Regions from separate parts of the Corticicoccus populi genome, predicted to be linked through region 4. Evidence: riboswitches for the same ligand, from Rfam matches in the RefSeq annotation. Region 4 holds a riboswitch; each other region holds the start of a gene.
What was found. A riboswitch is a leader RNA that binds a small molecule or an ion and turns the genes downstream of it on or off. The one in region 4 is predicted to bind S-adenosylmethionine.

Region 1: it holds a riboswitch for S-adenosylmethionine, as region 4 does, so the genes downstream of both, ACFSX4_RS10475 (O-acetylhomoserine aminocarboxypropyltransferase/cysteine synthase family protein) here and ACFSX4_RS09745 (5-methyltetrahydropteroyltriglutamate--homocysteine S-methyltransferase) in region 4, are expected to answer to the same signal.
Region 2: it holds a riboswitch for S-adenosylmethionine, as region 4 does, so the genes downstream of both, ACFSX4_RS00150 (Na+/H+ antiporter NhaC family protein) here and ACFSX4_RS09745 (5-methyltetrahydropteroyltriglutamate--homocysteine S-methyltransferase) in region 4, are expected to answer to the same signal.
Region 3: it holds a riboswitch for S-adenosylmethionine, as region 4 does, so the genes downstream of both, metK (methionine adenosyltransferase) here and ACFSX4_RS09745 (5-methyltetrahydropteroyltriglutamate--homocysteine S-methyltransferase) in region 4, are expected to answer to the same signal.

Annotation. Positions count from the first base shown of each region.
Region 1 covers NZ_JBHUOQ010000004.1:145,227-150,164, forward strand. Annotated here, with positions in the region: gene ACFSX4_RS10460 (NADPH-dependent FMN reductase) at 1-209, opposite strand, end outside; gene ACFSX4_RS10465 (hypothetical protein) at 360-542, opposite strand; gene ACFSX4_RS10470 (Na+/H+ antiporter family protein) at 708-2,018, opposite strand; SAM riboswitch class I at 2,226-2,320, shown strand; gene ACFSX4_RS10475 (O-acetylhomoserine aminocarboxypropyltransferase/cysteine synthase family protein) at 2,390-3,667, shown strand; gene ACFSX4_RS10480 (homoserine O-succinyltransferase) at 3,667-4,587, shown strand; gene ACFSX4_RS10485 (chorismate mutase) at 4,628-4,918, opposite strand; gene aroF (3-deoxy-7-phosphoheptulonate synthase) at 4,938-4,938, opposite strand, start outside.
Region 2 covers NZ_JBHUOQ010000001.1:8,890-13,827, forward strand. Annotated here, with positions in the region: gene ACFSX4_RS00145 (helix-turn-helix domain-containing protein) at 1-595, shown strand, start outside; gene ACFSX4_RS00150 (Na+/H+ antiporter NhaC family protein) at 623-1,915, opposite strand; SAM riboswitch class I at 1,984-2,082, opposite strand; gene ACFSX4_RS00155 (Maf family protein) at 2,131-2,703, opposite strand; gene ACFSX4_RS00160 (DUF4269 domain-containing protein) at 2,716-3,255, opposite strand; gene ACFSX4_RS00165 (DUF6176 family protein) at 3,472-3,825, shown strand; gene ACFSX4_RS00170 (aldo/keto reductase) at 3,851-4,681, opposite strand; gene ACFSX4_RS00175 (MFS transporter) at 4,734-4,938, opposite strand, start outside.
Region 3 covers NZ_JBHUOQ010000001.1:92,973-97,910, forward strand. Annotated here, with positions in the region: gene ACFSX4_RS00605 (ABC transporter ATP-binding protein) at 1-768, opposite strand, end outside; gene ACFSX4_RS00610 (TetR/AcrR family transcriptional regulator) at 802-1,422, opposite strand; gene ACFSX4_RS00615 (hypothetical protein) at 1,647-1,814, shown strand; gene ACFSX4_RS00620 (hypothetical protein) at 1,811-2,377, shown strand; SAM riboswitch class I at 2,582-2,692, shown strand; gene metK (methionine adenosyltransferase) at 2,782-3,963, shown strand; gene ACFSX4_RS00630 (hypothetical protein) at 4,055-4,222, opposite strand; gene ACFSX4_RS00635 (nuclease-related domain-containing protein) at 4,420-4,938, shown strand, end outside.
Region 4 covers NZ_JBHUOQ010000004.1:20,894-25,831, reverse strand. Annotated here, with positions in the region: gene ACFSX4_RS09755 (AEC family transporter) at 114-1,046, shown strand; gene ACFSX4_RS09750 (phosphoribulokinase) at 1,091-1,735, shown strand; SAM riboswitch class I at 1,869-1,972, shown strand; gene ACFSX4_RS09745 (5-methyltetrahydropteroyltriglutamate--homocysteine S-methyltransferase) at 2,044-3,141, shown strand; gene ACFSX4_RS09740 (5-methyltetrahydropteroyltriglutamate--homocysteine S-methyltransferase) at 3,172-4,278, shown strand; gene ACFSX4_RS09735 (zinc-binding dehydrogenase) at 4,406-4,938, shown strand, end outside.

The DNA.
Region 1 (4,938 bases), 120 kb from region 4:
ATAATGAAAGCATCCGCTTCTTCCGCCAGACGTTTTAGTTTCTCAACATCTTCTGTCTTTCCACTGCCTAGAATAGGGATATCCCATTCAGACAATTTTACAATATCAACCTTGTGCTCCGGCTGTTCAATCTGGGATTTAATCTCTTCTGCAATCACTTCAGTTTTTGATACCGGAAAGGGACTACCCTCAATAATCAAAAGATTCATTTAAAAATACTCCTTTTACTTATTTACAATGTTCCATAATATTATCACTTATACGATATTTATGCATAGGGCTAAAGTCGGAATTTAACTTAATCCCTCACTGTCTTTAAAAATATGTAAATAAAAAAAGACTGAGTTTCCAGTCTAATCTTAGTTCAGTAACTTATCATTCAATTCTTTTAACTGGTAAATAATTTGTGGTTCTAATTCATCAATACTCACTTCTTGCTCAATAATTTTTTGAGCCATCTGCTCGTCTATATCAACTGCACGGCTGATTTGGTATGCAGTTAAACGTTCAGTGAGAAGCGTAAGGTTCAATTCTGTATCCATATAGCTTCACCTTCTTTAAGTTGATTGAGCATCTTTAAGTATATCACAGTAGTGTAAAATAGCAAGCTCATACAAAAGAGAATTTCTAATAATTACCATTACACGAATAGCCAAATTAGTATTCACAATAAAAATGCCGTGGCGATTCATCTTTCCTCTTGTAATCTATAAAATCATCGCAGCAATAAACCCTGTAATAACCACCGGAATATTTAAAAAGATAAATGTCGGTACGCATGTATCCCAAATATGATCGTGCTGGTTATCTACATTCAGTCCTGCAGTCGGCCCGAGTGTCGAGTCAGACGCCGGGGAGCCAGCATCTCCGAGTGCACCTGCCGTTCCAATCAAAGCAATCACTGCAGGAAGTGACAGTCCAAGTTCAATACCAAGCGGGATAAAAATTGCTCCGATAATCGGTATTGTAGCGAATGAAGACCCGATTCCGAGAGTGACCAGCAGACCAACTACCAACATTGACATCGCTATTAGTGCTTTATTGTCCCCTAAAAAACCGGCTACGTTCGTTACCAGCGGTTCAACATGGCCGGATTCTGTAATAACGCCTGCAAAACCATTCGCCGCAAGCATTACCATACCAATATATGCCATGAGCTGAATACCTTTGATCAATTCATCATCAAGTTTTGACCACTTAAACTGAAATGAAAAGAAAAAGACTAATATCCCTGCGATTGCACCAAAAATCATTGATTCAGTAAGAAGCTGAACAGTAAATGTTGCAATGATGGCAATAACAGCTATCATCGCTATTTTAATATTCACCTCTTTTGGCTTTGCAAGAGTAATTCGTTTCGTCCTGTACTGTCTCGGTTTACTGTAAAAAATAACTGCAAGAATCAATCCAACTATAAATCCGAGGGATGGGATCCACATATTAGCTGTCACATCGGCCAGTGCAATAGACACTCCCGCATTTTCAAAACTCGTGACTATCGTATTTTGAAATATCTGCCCATACCCGTACGGCAGAATGACATATGTAAATGTCAGACCGAAAGTCAGAATAACTGCAATGAGACGGCGGTCCATCTGCAGTTCGTTAAACAAACTTAACAGCGGCGGTATTAAAATAGGAATAAATGCAATATGTACCGGAATTAAATTCTGACTCAGCATCGAAATAATAAGCAGTGCCGCAATGACACTTATTTTAGCTGTAATTCTTGCACTCTTGGTGCTGTCTTTTTTGAATACTTTCAATATTTTATCGACGACAAAGTCTGTAATGCCACTGTAGGCAATCAGTGCCGCAAAACCTCCCAGCAAGGCATAGCTTAATGCAATTTCCGCACCGCCGACAATGTTTGACGTAAACACAGTAATTGTATCGAGAAAACCCATACCGGCAATCAAACCACCTGTCAGTGCACCTGCAAATAATGCCAGTACGACATTTAAACGGCATAAGCTTAATACAATCATCACAATTACAGCCACTAACACTGCATTCATAATCAACACCTCTTCATCTTATATACTGATAGCAATCGTAATCAGTAGATGCGTCATTGTCAATACTTCTTTAAACATTAATCTGTACATTAGACTGTAACGCCTTAAATACCTCCCGCGTTATTATTGAAAGAATAAAAAACTAAATTTTTAAATTTATTTGACAAAAACAAACGGACTGTGTAACATAATCTACAATTCAATATACACTTATCCAGAGTGGCTGAGGGACTGGCCCCGTGACGCCCGGCAACCTTTTAAGTAAGGTGCTAATTCCAGCAGGTTATCCTGATAGATGAGCGAACAATAGCCTGCCTGTTTCCACAGGGAGGCTGTTTTATTATATAAATAAAAAATAAGGAGGAATGTTCATGACTGAGAACTACAGATTTGAAACGAAGCAGCTTCATGCCGGACAGGAGGTTGACCCGGCAACGAACTCACGTGCACTACCGATTTACCAGACGACTTCCTATAATTTTGACAGCACTGAGCATGCAGCCAACCTGTTTGCTCTGAAGGAAGCGGGCAACATCTACACACGTATCACCAATCCAACGACTGCAGCCCTCGAAACACGCGTTGCAGAACTTGAAGGCGGTACAGCAGGTCTCGGTGTCGCATCCGGCATGGCTGCAATTACTTATGCAATACAGGCAGTCGCAAACAGCGGAGACCATATCATCGCGACTACGAGCCTTTACGGGGGGACACATACTTTGTTCACTCATACTTTAAGTAAATTCGGGATTGATGTTTCACTTGTCAGCACTAAAAACCCGGACGATGTAAAGAATGCAGTCCAGAGCAATACAAAAGCGATATTTGTTGAGACTATCGGCAACCCGGAAGGTAATGTCGAGGATCTTGAGACTCTGGCAGAGATTGCAGGTACAAACGAAGTTCCGCTGATTGTAGACAATACATTCGCAACACCTTATTTATGCCGTCCGATTGAGCACGGTGCCAATGTTGTTGTTCATTCTGCTACGAAGTTTCTCGGCGGACATGGAACATCCATCGGCGGTGTGATTGTAGACGGGGGTAACTTTAATTGGAAAAACGGAAAGTTCCCGGGCTTCAGCGAGCCGGATCATTCCTACCACGGTCTTGTTTTCGCAGACACTTTCCATCCTGCAGAATTCGCCTTTAAAATCAGAACGACATTACTGCGTGACACTGGAGCCGCACTGTCTCCATTCAATGCCTTTCTCCTTACACAGGGAATTGAAACATTGTCATTACGCATGGAGCGCCATGTTGAAAATGCGGTGAAGGCAGCTGAATTCCTCAAAGGCCACGAAAAAGTCGAATGGGTGGATTATGCCGGTCTCACTTCAAGCCCTTATCATGAACTCAAAGAAAAATATCTGCCTGAAGGTGCCGGATCCATTTTCACTTTCGGCGTCAAAGGCGGCTATGACGCGGGCATCCGCTTCATTGAGTCCATGGAACTGTTCTCGCTCCTTGCGAATGTCGGTGATGCGAAATCACTTGTAGTCCATCCCGCTTCTACAACACATTCGCAGATGACCGAAGAAGAACAGGCAGCAGGCGGTATTAAACCTGAAATGATTCGTGTTTCTATCGGTCTCGAACATATTGACGATATTATTGAAGATCTCAGTAAAGGATTGGATGCGATCTAATGCCTATTAAAATAATTGAAGGACTGCCGGTTAAAAAGAACCTGCAGAAAGAAAATGTTTATACAATTGAAGCATCACGTGCCATTACACAGGATATCCGGCCGATTAGAATATTAATCTTGAACTTAATGCCGAAAAAAGAGGAAACAGAACTTCATTTACTGCGGCTGCTGGGTAATACACCGCTTCAGATTGATGTGGAGTTTATGTATACAAAAACACACAGAAGCAGAAACACACCCACCAGTCATCTTCAAAAATACTATAATACTATTGATGAAATTTCCGATCAGTATTTTGACGGGATGATTGTCACCGGTGCGCCTGTGGAACACCTGGAATTCAATGATGTGGATTATATTAAAGAACTTGAAGAAATTTTTGCATGGTCTGAGAACCACGTCTTCAGACGATTCTTTATATGCTGGGGGGCACAGGCTGCCCTGCACTATTATCACGGGATGAAAAAAGAGCCGCTTGAGCAGAAGCTTTTCGGCATCTTCAACTACCGTAATGAAGCACCTGAACATCCATTTTTAAGAGGATTTGATGATGTCTACCACGTTCCTCAGTCCAGGAACAGCAAAATGGATATGAGTGACATCAAATTCAATGAAGATTTAACAGTACTTACTTCACATCCAGAACACGGTCCTGATATTTTGACAACGGGGGACGACAGAGACTTATTCATATTCGGTCATTTGGAATATGAACGGGACACGCTTAAAAGTGAATATGTCCGTGATGTGAAACGCGGTCTTGATATTCAGGTGCCTTATAATTATTTCCCGGGTAATGACCCTGGTTACGCACCGACATTTTCCTGGAAAAGCCACGGTCACCTGCTGTTTAACAACTGGCTGAATGAAGCTTATCAGAATACCTACTATGACTTAACAGATCTCGAGAACAGATAAATAAAGCCCTCTGCATATGCAGAGGGCTTTATTTTATATATTAATCTTTGGAAAGTCTTTCTTCATTGATTAGTTCCTGCTGCCTATGACGGGAGAGTCCCATGAGATGATTGAAGAACTGTTCACCGTACTCTTTAAGTTTACTATCCGAAATACGTGCAACATTTTTTTCAATCACTTCTTTTTCACGCATTTCATCAAACACCGGAATATTATTTGCTATTTTATAGTTTGCCACTTCTACTGATATGTTCATTCTTTCTTCAAATAATTTCACAAGCTCTTCATCGATACGGTCGATTTCCTTCCGGAGTGATTTATGAGTATTCAAATGGGATTCCCCCTTTCTTC
Region 2 (4,938 bases), on a different contig from region 4:
ATTAATGGATTTATCTTTTAAAAAGGAGAGATTTGGCTACTATGCATCCATCAACAGTGATTTAAGCAGATATTATGGTTTAACAGGGGATGTTGAGAAGTATGAATACTATCAAGAGCGTGTTAAAAAGTATTTAGAATTCAACCCACACAGTAACAGTGTGACTGAAATGTATACACCAGAACAGCCGGTACAGCTGTATTATGTATTAGTGGATGAACCTAAGAAGCATGTAAGTAATTTAGAGGGATATATAAAAAGAGTGTCTTTAATCAATGACCAACGGACCACGGTGTTTTTTAGAGAGTATTCATATATTTTTGATTTGGAAATTGCCTATCATAAAGGATATTATCAAAAAGTAGTAGATACTTATGAGCCAAAAAGATATCATCGTCCGTTGGCACAGCACCCCATTGACCGGGTGCTGATGGCTATTCGTTCAGCAGTTTATCCAATGAGTCTTTTTTCATTAGGAAGAAAAGAAGAGGCGAGGGCAGCATTTAATGAGATTGAAGAGACAATCAGTGATATTAAAGATATTTTTTTCACGAAAGAATTTTACATGATTAAAGACATTATATTTAAAAAGTGATCAGGAGATTCCTGATCACTTTTGTTATTATGAATATTTTCTTGGAAAGCCTGCCCAGATTGCAATGGCACCGGCAATGAGAAGTAGTGCCGGATAGATGGAGTAAGGCATGACTTCGATTGGGGATATGGTTGATGCAAAGCCTGCTGCGGCAAGCATTTGTCCGCCGTAAGGTATAATCCCTTGAAAACCTGCTGCGAAAATATCAAGAATACTGGCAGATTTACGCCGGTCAACACCGTATTCATCCGCAATATCTTTTGCGAGAGGTCCCGTCATAATAATTGAAATAGTATTATTGGCTGTTCCGATATCCGTCACACTGACGAGACCGGCAATACCGAATTCAGCACCTTTTTTAGTGCGTATTTTACTTCTGATTAAATTTAACATGTAATCAATACCGCCGTAGTGTCTGATGAGACCAATCATGCCTCCGATTAAAATCGCAATAATTGATATGGTCTGCATACTCTCAATACCGTCACCGGCAGCTGTGATAAAACCTATACCGTCAAATGCACCTGTTGAAAAACCTAAAACCCCTGCGATGATAATACCGCTGATGAGCACAATGATGACATCGACCCCGAAGAGTGCAATGACGATAACAGCAAAATACGGAAGAATTTCAATCAATTGATAGTCAAACTGGCCGGTTGAAGTAATCGATGCATTCATTGTCATGAAATATAAAATCACTGTTGTAATGACTGCACTCGGGAGAATGATGAGGACATTCACTCTGAATTTATCAATCATTCTAACTTCTTGCGACCGGGTGGCAACAATTGTCGTATCTGATATAAAAGAGAGGTTGTCGCCGAACATCGCCCCGCCGATGACTGTTGCGACAGCGAGGGGCAGCGCAATATCAGTCTGATTGGCAAGTTCAATCGCAATCGGTACAATAGCAACAACAGTTCCGGTACTTGTACCCATCGCAAATGAAACGAAGCAGCATATAATAAACAAACCGCTTAAGAGCAGGTGGACAGGCAGAAGTGTCAGTCCGAGATTGACTGTGGATTCTACTGCTCCCATTGCACCCGCCACTTCCGAGAAGGCACCGGCAAGGATAAAGATAATCACCATCAGGATAATATTATTTTGGGAAGCACCGCTTAAATAGGCTTTGAATTTTTCTTCAAAAGGTTCTTTGAAATGAATAAAGAATGCAACAATGGATGCTATGATGACAGCAACGGGAATCGGCATAGATGTAAAATCACCGGTAATAATCCCTGTGCCGACGAACAGCAGTATAAAAACGACTAAAGGAAGGAGTGCAGTCCCTCCTTGATTTTTTTCTTGTTTCATATAGTTTCTCCTCGTCTGAAAAATAAAAATACCTCTTCATTTCCAAAGAACACATGAAGAGGTTAAAAATCTCATCTGTTTGAGGTGTACTCAATGGAATTAGCACAGTGCGTATGCCTGTTGCTGAGGCTTCACAGGGCCGTTCCCTCTGCCTCTCTGGATAAGAAAAGGATTATTGAATTATTATTAAAGAATACAGACTGAAAAACAGGTTGTCAATCATTTAAAATGATGGATTCATCCCAGTTCTTTAAAGCATGGTACACTTCAGCGGCCGGCAGCCCGACAATTGTACAGTAATCACCGTTAATTTTCTTAACAAACCTGGCACCTGTGGATTGTATACCGTAGCCGCCTGCTTTATCATAAGGTTCATTTGTATGGATATAATTTAAAATATCATCATTATCCAGTTCATAAAAATAAACGTCTGTTGTACTTAATATCTGCTTCGACTTTACTTTTGATTTTAATACTACTGCAGTGTGTACCTGATGGTGACGTCCGCTGAGAGCAGTCATCATCCGACAGGCATCATCAACATCTTCCGGCTTTTCAAAAATTTCATTGTCACAGGAAACAATTGTGTCTGCTGTGATTACAATTTCATCATCATACACAGGCGTCATATCTGCTTTCAACTGTGCAAGCTTTGTTACTTTTTTTACAGGATTATGTTCTGTTATTTTAGATTCATCGGCCGTCTGTGTTCTTAAAGTAAAAGTTATACCGATTTGATTGAGCAGCGCCTGTCTTCTGGGTGATGATGAAGCGAGCACAATATTCATGGAAAATCACTCCTAAATGTCAGTTATAATATTACGGGATATGCCGTATTCAATAAGTCTGCTGTAAGGGTCATCAGTATGAAGACCGAGAACAGAAACAAATGCCGCTTCTGTACTGTACCCTTTCTTTTTTAAATCCAGCACCTTTTCTTTCATCCCGGGATCAGCTTTAAGCAGATAATATTCAATAATCATATGCAGATAAGCATTCTGCATTTCAACAGGGATCTTTTGAACAAAAATTTCAATAATGAAGTGCCCATATTCAAAATGAGCGACTGTGTATGCTTCGCCTGAGCGGGTGCCGTCATATATTTTGAAATTACGGCACGATTGATATCTTTCGAGTGCCTTTTTTACACTCTGGATATCTGAACCGCCGATAATAATATCAAGATCTGAAGTGTCTGTAATTAAATCAATGGGGTAGGTGCCACAGAGCACCGGACTGTATTCTTTTAAATGATTGAAGATATTTAATTGATTCAGGCAGTGCCAGGCATTGATCTGTTCCGGGCTCCCGTTCTTTAAATAATCTATGTTAAAAAACATACGGCCTCCTTAATAGTCAGCATACATTGCTTACTCATTATTTAAACATAAATTGTTTATAAATACTGTAAGGAGATAATGATTTTATGTAAACGCTTGTCTTTATTTAAAAAATAGATATAATGAGTATCGATATAGTTATTATAATAGAAGAAATCTGTCAATTTAAAAATATTAGTATTTAAGTTGAAGCTGTTTTGAATGAGGGGGATAATGATGAAAGTCGAGTTATCTAAATTCAGGGTTAAAGAAGGAAAAAGTAAAAGGGTCGATGAATGGATTAAGTACATGCACGAAAACATGGACGACATTCTTTTAAATCTTGAGGGTGAGAAAATGTATGTGGAAACCATTTTCCGCGAAGCATTTAATGATGTTGAATATTTGTACTGGTACAGTGTCCAGGATGATAATCCATCAGATTCAGAAGATATAAATATTGATGAAAAACATCTTCGATTTTTTGAGGAGTGTATTGATAAAAGGTTCCGGCCTGAAGATATGAAGGCTGAAATTGTGATGATTCCAAATAGAATCCGTTGTGTCATGAATTATGATGATGAAAAATAAGGCGCCTCTGCGCCTTATTTTTTTGTTAAAAGTTAAAATCATCAGGGTCCGGACCGCTTCTTTCATTATTATTGAGCGAATCCAGAGCAATAATATCCTCAGGACTTAGTTCAAAATCAAATACATCCAAATTTAATTTCATTCTGTCCGGTGTCATTGATTTAGGGATGGTCACAATTCCCTGCTGTATATTCCATTTTATGATTACCTGTGCTGCTGTTTTGTTATATTTCTCTGAAATTTTGTTGATAACGTCATTATTGAGCAGTGCACCATTCATAAACGGTGACCAGGATTCTATTTGAATATCATTAATTTCACAGTATGCTATGACTTCTTTTTGTGTGAGGCGCGGGTGAAGTTCAATTTGATTAACTGCGGGCTTAACACTGCTGATACTATCCAGTTTCTCAAGATGATTTAAATTGAAATTGCTGACACCGATTGCTTTGACTTTATCTTTTTTATATAATGCCTCGAGTGCTTTCCAAGATTCAGTATACTTATCTTTTCCCGGCCAGTGAATTAAATACAAATCCAGGTAGTCCAGATTTAATTTTTCAAGACTGGCTTCAAATGCTTGAATCGTTTCATCAAATGATAAATCATCATTCCATACTTTGGTGGTGATAAATAATTCATCTCTTGTAACCAGTCCTTCGTTAACTGCCCGGTTAATACCCGCACCGACACTTTGCTCATTACCGTAAATCTGTGCGGTATCTATACTCCGATATCCAGTCTGGATGGCTGTATACACAGCATCAGACAACGCTTCACTATCCTCTACCCGGAATGTTCCATAACCAATGACAGGCATTTTGACACCGTTGTTTAATTTTATAGTCTGTTTCATATTCATATACTCCTTTAATTATATTGTTTTTATTAAATTATTTTCAGCATTATTATGCTTCAACAGTTGAATATCTATTTTCTAAAGCGGCACTCCATAACGATAACAAAACTGCTCCAAAGACCATCAGTGCACCAACCCATGGTGTGTGAATTACACCGATGGAATCAACAACGAGTCCGCCGACAGATGAACCAATCGCAATACCGACATTAAACGCAGCAATGTTCAGTGCAGATGATACGGCTACTGCAGAT
Region 3 (4,938 bases), on a different contig from region 4:
TGCAGAAAATACCGCATGGTTATCTTTTAAATGAAAATCAAATACCCCTTTAACATCTTTTAATTTTGATACATCATTCTCTGTTTGAATCGTAATAGTGGAGCGGCTTAGATGTCTTAATTCATCAAGTGTTCCTGATTCAACGATTTCACCCTGCCTGATAATGACAACTCTGTCTGCCAGACGCTCGACTTCGCTTAATATGTGGGATGAGAGAATAATGGACTTTCCTTCTGATTTTAACCGTTCCACTTCCTCTTGAAATATCGATTCCATGAGCGGGTCAAGTCCTGATGTCGGCTCATCGAAAATATATAAATCAGAATTCACAGAGAGAGATGCAATCAGCCCGACTTTTTGGCGGTTTCCTTTCGAATAGCCTTTTGCTTTTTTTCTTGGATCGAGTTCAAAGCGTTCAATCAGACGGTCGCGCTTTTCTTTACTGCCGCTGCCGTGAAGTTTAATGAATAAGTCAATAATCTCACCGCCGGATAAATTACCCCATAAGGCAACATCCCCCGGAACATAGGAAATCCGCTTATGAATTTCAAGGCTGTCTTTCCACACATCTTTACCGAATATTTGTGCGTCTCCGCCGTTCTTTTTTATAATACCGAGTAAAATTCTGATTGTTGTTGATTTTCCGGAACCGTTGGGACCGATAAAACCGACCACCTCACCGGGATAAACTGAAAAGGTGACATCACTTAACGCCTGGAATTTACCGAACTTTTTTTGTAAGCCTTCAATTTTAACCATTTCGTTCATCATAATGACTTCCTTTCAAATAATATGAGTGTTTTATTTATAAAAACTGTACTTTAATATTTCTGCGTATTCCTGCCAATCGTTTAAAAGGGCACCTCCGAAATCAGTAACAGATTCAAAAGATTCTATCTGCGGCATATATTTATCAGCAAAACCGAACATCGTCCATGTTAAAATTTCGATTGCTTTTTGAACATCAATCTCTTTTTTAAACAATGAATAATCAATATCATCGTACAGGCTGTTTAAACCGCGGATATAAGTATCATTGATTTTGTCATTAATTATATTTTTGACCTCGGCTGATTCTTCACTTATAGAATTGGTCAGAAAATCAAAGGCATAGGGAAACTGTTTTTGAGTTTTTAATTTCTCTACACCGATATTTTCAAGACGTTTAAACAAATCAGGCTCTGACTTGTCAATTTGATTGTAAAACTGCTCAACAACTTCGATACTGTAATCAAGCAGGAAAATGTACAATCCTTTTTTACTGCCGAAATAATTGAACAATGAGCCTTTTGAAATATTGGCTGCTTTTGTAATAACGTTGGTTGATGCAGATTCATAACCATTTTCACTGAATTCTTTTAGTGACACATTAATAATTTCAGTTTTTTTATTATCATCTACTTTATTAAAATTTTTATACATTTCAATCATCCTCACTTCTTTGACCACTATGGTCAACTTCATTATAGTTCTAGTGACCGGTGTGGTCAAGTGATTTTCTAAAACTGCTGGAAATACTTGATTATATGAAAAATTTATTATACGAATGTCTCATTTATTAGGATGGCTTCAATCTGCGTCCTTTATTTAGAATGTAAAATGTTATATAATAAATTTACTATTTAAATGGAAAGGAGATGCCGCCAATGGCTACATCTACAATCACCAGAAAGATTACGATCAATGAATATGAAGCTAGGCAAATTGCAGAAAGTGAAGCGTACGCTGTGAAAAAATCATCTGTAAAAATGGCAACTTCAAAACAACGAAAAACGTTAATTGATTCAATCAGAAGGGGTAAGCATAATAAGTGAATCTGATTATAGAATCTCTCGAAGCATTAATACAGGATGGTCTGACTAAAGAAGAGTTTCACACTTTAGTTGAAAATTTTAAATGTGATTTTAATGAAGATGTTGAGTATTTTTTATTGGAAAAAGCTTATAGCAGTTGTGTTGCGAGTCAGTCCAGAACTTTTTTAGTGAGAGACGAGGAGAAGTTGAATGAGATATTAGGATATTTTACGTTATCCCACAAAACAATTTCTTTTAATAGTGAAGTCTCTGCAAATGAGAGGAAAAAACTTACCGGTTCAAAACAAAGTGATGGGTTGTCAGGAATATTAATTGCTCAACTCGGTAAGAATACCAATGCAAGTGTTAACATCAAAGGGATGCTCTTATTAAATGAAGCAGAGAATTTATGTAATCAAATTTTCGAGACGATAGCTTTAAGAGTAGTAATACTTGAACATGATGATGTGGAAGAATTACATCGTTTCTACGGGGAGAATCATTATAAAATCCTGGATAAAGCTTCTGATAAGAATAATCATCTGTTTCTTAGGTATAAAAGGCTAGATAGAAATTTAAATTAAGGTATCCTGTCATAACAACAAAGGACGACAGAGAATTCAGTGATTCAAATAGCTTTCTCGAAAATTAATGACTTTTACTTTAAGAACAGCGACTATACAAATAAAATCTAGTAAACTGCTAGGATTAAATAATATGAATCATGAAAACCACATGCTTGGTCTTGATTTGGTTTTGTGAATCTAGTATATTATTAAATAAGTTATCTCTTATCAAGAGTCGGTGGAGGGAACATACCCTATGAAGCCCAGCAACCTCTTTATTAGTTTTTGTGAAGAAAGGTGCTAAAGGATGCAGAGTATTCTGAGCGATAAGGGGAAGAGCGGAGCCTTTTCTCTTTTTGATGAGAAAAGGTTTTATTTTTGTCGTTAGGAGATAGCTAATATACTTTTAAAGGAGCTTATTTATGGCAGAGCGCAATTTATTTACTTCCGAGTCAGTGACGGAGGGACATCCAGATAAGATTGCCGATCAAATATCTGATGCAATTTTAGATGAAATTATTGAAGGAGATGCACATGCAAGAGTTGCCTGTGAAACGGTAGTGAATACGGGTCTCGCATTAATCGTGGGTGAGATTAGTACAAAAACGTATGTGGATATTCCTAAAATCGTAAGAAAGACAGTTGAAGATATTGGCTATGTTGATGCAAAGTACGGTTATGACTATAAAACAATGTCTGTATTAACAGGTATCGATGAACAGTCACAGGATATTGCACAAGGTGTGAACAATGCGATTGAAACGAGAAGTACGGAAGATGTGTCTACAGGTGCCGGCGACCAGGGCTTAATGTTCGGCTTCGCTTGTGATGAAACAGAGGAATTAATGCCGCTTCCAATCTCTTTATCCCATAAATTATCAAAGCGTTTAACGGAAGCAAGAAAAACAGGGCTGCTTGATTACCTGCGCCCGGATGGTAAAACACAGGTGACGGTTGAATATGATGAAAATAATGTTGTGAAACGAATTGATACGATTGTCATTTCTACACAGCATCATGAAGATATTTCACCGGAACAGATTTATGATGATCTTCTTGAGTATGTGATTCGTTATGTTGTCCCTGAGGAACTGCTTGATGAAGATACAAAATACTTCATCAACCCGACAGGGCGCTTTGTTATCGGCGGACCACAGGGTGATGCAGGGCTGACAGGCCGTAAAATTATCGTAGATACTTACGGTGGTTATGCGCGTCACGGCGGCGGTGCATTCAGTGGTAAGGATCCGACAAAGGTCGACCGTTCTGCAGCATATGCAGCACGCTATATCGCTAAAAATATTGTGGCAAGTAAAATCGCATCAAAATGTGAAATCCAGCTGGCATATGCCATCGGCGTGTCACAGCCTGTATCGATTTCAGTAGATACTTTCGGGACTTCAAAATATAGTGAAGCTCAAATCGTTGAGGCCATCCGTGAGCTGTTCAACTTATCACCGGACGGAATCATTGAGATGCTTGATTTAAGAAGACCGATTTATAAAAACACCGCAAGCTACGGCCATTTTGGACGTGAAGATTTGAATCTTCCATGGGAAGCGGTGGATCAGGTGGATGCACTTATCGGTTCACTTTCCAAATAAAAAAACCCGGATGCTTTTTGCAGCCCCCTGAAACGAGAAATAAATCTCACTTCAGGGGACTGCAGAACTCCGGTTTTTTCAGTTCAACAGGTTAATCTTCGTCTTCATTATCATCCATATCATCGTGATTCTCATGATCTTCCATGTCATTGTCGTCCATATCACTGTCATCCATGTCATCTGAATCGTCATTGCCGCATGCACCGAGAACAAGAACGGAGAGTAATCCGCCTGTAAGTAAATATTTTTTAAGTTTCACAGTAAAGCCTCCTTGTATCCTTTAAAAGGATATTATTGAATGGAATGTATTGATCCTCATTTTAAAAATGATTGAGTAATTATACCCATTTAGTTAAAGATAAAACATAAACTTAAGATGGAGACTTGTTTTTAATCGTTTCAAATCCGTTCTTTTGATATAATAAATTAAGCAATTCGAGGAAAAGGAGAATAAATATGAATATGAATACAGATATTTTTACAGAGCCGATATTTATCATTGTTGCTGCTGTACTTTTAATTATTTTGATTTGGTTCTTAGTCTATTTCTTCAAACACCGTAAAGAAGTGAACACACTTCAGGAATCATATGATAAAGAAAAGAAGGAACTGGTTGAAAATTACGAGTCACAGCATGAAGAAGAGCGTCTTGGTTATAAAAAAGAAATTTCCACGCTGAATGAAAAATATTATAACGATACTACGCTGCTCGATAACAAATTATCCAGCCTTCAGCAGTTCACTGTCGATAAAGGTGAATATTTAACGGATCTCGCACTGATTCAGCTGAAAGACAGACTGGTACGTGATGAGAAAATCCGTGAGTCTGATATGCATATTCTTTCAAATGTATATATACCGAGCCGCAACTACACGAATACACGTAAAATTGACCATCTTGTGTTAACAAGAACAGGCATTTATTTACTGGATTCCAAGTATTGGAGAGGCCATATTCTTCATGGTGTTAATGAA
Region 4 (4,938 bases):
AATGTTTTCATTATTTTCAAGAGTCATATAAAAAGAAGTGAATTTATATAAGTGTAGTTTTTCTTATTACTATCTCATGATAAAATAAGAAGTACTTATAATATAGAAAAGAGATGAGTATATTGAATTATATCAGCCTGCTTTTTGTTGATATTATTGTACCGATTCTCATTCTGATCGGAATTGGTACACTGCTTCAGAAGAAATTTCATTTCAGACTTCAGCCGATTGCGAATCTTGTAACATACTGCTTCATGCCTGCGGCAGTGTTCATTAATATATATTCGGCCGAGATAAATTTGTCACTTCTGACTGAACTCGTCATATATATGGCGCTGTTTGTGTCAATACTGATTATTACCGGCAATGTGTTTTCCAAAATACTAAATTTAAAAAGAGATGAACAGACAGTGTTGAAAAACAGTATTTCTTTAATGAACTCCGGCAATTACGGGCTGCCGGTCAGTCAGCTTGTTTTCAGTGCACACCCGCTTGGTGTATCGGTCCAAATTATTGTGCTGGTGATTCAGAATCTACTAACTTATACATACGGTCTCTACAATTTGATTTCTGTATCCAAATCTATCATTGATATCTTAAGAGATCTTTTGAAACTGCCGATTATTCATGCATTATGGATTGCGGCTCTCTTCAAAATAGTGGATATACCTATTCCAAACTTCGCACTGGTGCCGATTGAACAGCTTGCCGGCGGCTTTGCAGCACTGGCATTAATACTGCTCGGAATGCAGCTTGAAAGTATTGAAGTGAAAACATTCCACAAAGTCATCGGATGGGCATTAGTCGGCAGACTCATTTTGAGCCCGGCGGTGGCACTGGGATTAATCTATCTCTTAGGAATAGATGGTGTGATTGCACAGTCTCTGTTAATCGCAAGTGCATTCCCAACATCTAGAAATACTGCGACCCTTGCCCTGGAATATGATGTAGAGCCGGAACTTCATGCACAGACTGTACTGTATTCAACACTTCTCAGCAGTATTACAGTGACAGTTGTGATTTATCTGGCGATGAATTTATTTTAACTATGATAACAACGAGATATTCAGCTGAACAGGAGGAAATATTAATGAAAAAATTGGTAGAAAATATGATTCGATTCATAGAAGTTTCAAAGGAAAAGCATCTGATTATCGGTATATCCGGGCACGGTGCAGCAGGTAAGACAATGTTTGCTGAAAGATTATGCAGTGCTTTGGAACCGGGGACATACAATTATTTGAATACAGACCCGTATATTATTCACGGCACGTATAGAAAACATCTGGAAGCGGTATATGAATATAATGGTCAAATCCATCGTTTTAAACCGACGGCATGTATGCCTTCCGCCCATGAATTATCTGGACTGGAACGTGATTTGAAAAGTATTAAAGGCGGTCGTGATGTACTGACTATTCATAAAGAGTGGATGCCTGAAGAAGTAATGTCTGCGGGATACAGCGTCACTGTTGTGGAAGGAATGTCAATTGCTTTTCTTGATCCGGCACTTTTTGACTGCTCGGTTTATATTTATACTGATGGAGAGACGGAATTGAACAGAAGGCTCGACAGAGATATTAACGACCGCGGCCGTAAAACAGAGGCATTATATCAGTCCCACGAAGAGAGAAGAATACAATATGAATTATTCATGCACCCTGAAAGCGTGCATTTTGATATACTAGTCAATCATTCCAACGACCAATTCAAAATTGAACGGACATGTTTCTAATATGCCGCCATTGATTCATCCGGATAGATCATTCAGAGTATAAACAAGAGGACCGGCTGAAGCATTTTGATACTTTACTTATTGACAGAAAATTAGATATAGTTTAACATTCTCACTAATCAAATAAATCTGATTCTTATCCAGAGAGGTGGAGGGACTGGCCTGTCGATACCTCAGCAGCGGACCATTAGGTACTGTGCTAATTCCATGGAGCTTATATGAGCTTAAAGATGAGACGGTTGAAATAAGCCCTTTCTATCTTTGAGATAGGAGGGGTTTATTTATTAAATCAAAAAGGTGGGGTTTCAATGGCAGCAGGAGTGAATGGACCATTTAAGGCGGATCATGTCGGCAGTCTTTTACGGCCGGAACGGATTCATCAGGCACGTAAGGATAAGTCGGAAGGAAAAATTTCGGCGGATGAATTATATGAAATTGAGACGGAAGAGATTAAGAAGATTGTTGATAAGCAGATTGAAGTCGGCTTAAAAGCAGTGACTGACGGTGAATTCAGACGCCGCTTCTGGCATACTGACTTTTTAGAGCACATTACAGGTATTGAAGGATATGTGCCGGATCAGGGTTATTTATTCGTCGGTGAAGAAACAGAGCGATACAACGTCAGAAATATAGGGAAAATCGGTTTTGATAAAAATCACCCACACGTCCGTGACTTTAAACTTTTTAATGAAATTGTCGGTGGACGGGCTGTTGCGAAACAGACGATTCCGAGTCCGAACCAGCTGTTTAACGCTGGGATCAGAAACTATGATATTTATCCGGATGTTGAGGATTATGCCGACGACATTGTTAAAGCATATCAGGATGCAGTTACTGCATTTTATGATGCCGGCTGCAGGTATTTACAGTTTGACGATGTATATATCGCAGGGTTGAATGCGGATGAAATTCCGTTTAACGACACAGATTACAGTGTTGATGAGTTAATTGAACTGGCACTGCGCGTCATTAACGGTGTGCTTGAAGTAAAGCCGGATGATTTAGTGATTACGACGCATTTATGCCGCGGGAACTATCGTTCAAAATGGGCATTTGAAGGCAGTTATGCGAAAATTGCCCCGGTATTGTTTGCGAAAGAGAAAGTGGACGGCTTCTTCCTCGAGTATGATGATGATCGTTCAGGTGATTTTAAACCGCTGAAAGAAATTCCTGACGGCGGCCCACAGGTCGTGCTCGGACTGTTCACATCAAAGCATGGTGAACTGGAAGACAAAGAAGAAATTAAAGCGCGTATTGAAGAAGCAGCGGAATTTATTCCGAAAGAGCAGATTTCTTTAAGTCCGCAGTGCGGGTTCGCATCTACTCACCACGGGAATATTTTAACTGAAGAAGCACAGTGGAATAAATTAAGATACATCGTTGAGTTATCAGAAACGCTTTTATAAAAATAAACATAGATTGAAAGAGGGACTATTTTGACGAATACAGTATTTACAGGACCATTTAAAGCGGATCATGTCGGCAGTTTACTGCGTCCGGAACGTATCCATCAGGCGCGTAAAGATAATGCCGAAGGGAATCTCTCAGACGAAGAATTATACGATATTGAGACGAAAGAGATTCAAAAGGTTGTAGACAAACAGATTGAAATCGGTCTCCGGGCAGTGACAGACGGTGAGTTCAGACGCCGTTTCTGGCACATTGATTTCATGGAGCACATCGGTGGTGCGGAAGGCTATATTCCTGAGGAAGGCTATTCCTTTAAAGGAATGAAGACGGAAGCTTACCATGTAAAGAATACGGGGAAACTTAAATTTAACCCGGATCATCCGCATGTAAAAGATTTCATTCTTTTCAGGGATATTGTCGGCGACCGTGCGGTTGCGAAACAGACGATTCCAAGTCCGAACCAGTTCTTTATGTCCGGTATTAGAAATAAAGAAATTTACCCTGATATATTTGAGTATGCAGAAGATGTTATTCAGACTTATAAAGATGCGGTTCAGGCATTTTATGATGCCGGCTGCCGCTACCTGCAGCTTGATGATGTATATATCGCATCATTAAACAGTGAGGATATTTCATTTTTAGATACTGACCTCGACAGACAGGCATTGATTGAGCTCGCATTAAAAGTGGTTAACGGCGCGCTTGAAGATAAGCCGGATGATATGGTGGTCACAACACACTTATGCCGCGGGAATTACCGTTCCAGATGGAGATATGAAGGCAGTTATGCACACATTGCCCCGGTATTGTTTGCGAAAGAAAAAGTGGACGGATTTTTCCTTGAGTATGATGATGACCGTTCAGGCGACTTTGAACCATTAAGAGAAATACCGACAGAAGGTCATGCGCCGAAAGTCGTCCTTGGTGTATTTACATCAAAGCATGGTGAACTTGAAGATAAAGAAGAGATTAAAGCACGTCTGAAAGAGGCATTGGAAATTCTTCCGAAAGAACAGATCTGTTTCAGTCCGCAGTGTGGTTTTTCCTCAACGCATCACGGTAACGAGCTGACAGAAGCGGATCAGTGGAATAAATTAAAATATATTATCGAACTTTCAAATGAACTTTTATAATGAACGAACCAGGCCGGCAGTGACCGGGCTGGTTTTTTTAGGATAAGGTTTTAAATTCTATGATTAGAGGAATAGATATACGTTCGAGTTATACAAAAATACTTGAGTTTAAAGGAGATATATCATTATGAAGGCAGTGTTTCATGAAGGTGAAAAAGGTTTGGCAGGTGTGCAGTACGGTTCAGTGGAAAAGCCTGAGGTCAGTAAAGGTGAAATACGCGTGAAATTAAAAACAGCCGGATTAAATCATAGAGATTTACTTGTGCCTAACAGGCATGATGAGAAAGATCCTTACTTTATACTGGGTTCTGACGGTGCAGGAATTATTGATGATGTCGGGGAAAATGTAACAGGTGTACAGCCGGGTGAAGAAGTGATTATTAATCCTGCACTTGGCTGGGAGAAGAACAGTGCGGCACCGCCGGCTGGTTTTGAAATTATGGGATTCCCGTACCATGGAACTTTCGGTGAATATGTGACAGTGCCGGCTGAGAATGTACTGCCGAAACCATCACATTTATCATGGGAGGAAGCAGGGACGTTTGCATTAGCGGCAATGACTGCATACCGTGCACTGTTTACACGCGGTAATCTTAAGTCCGGAGAGACTGTATTTATTCCGGGAGCGACAGGCGGTACGGGAATATTTTTGATTCAGAT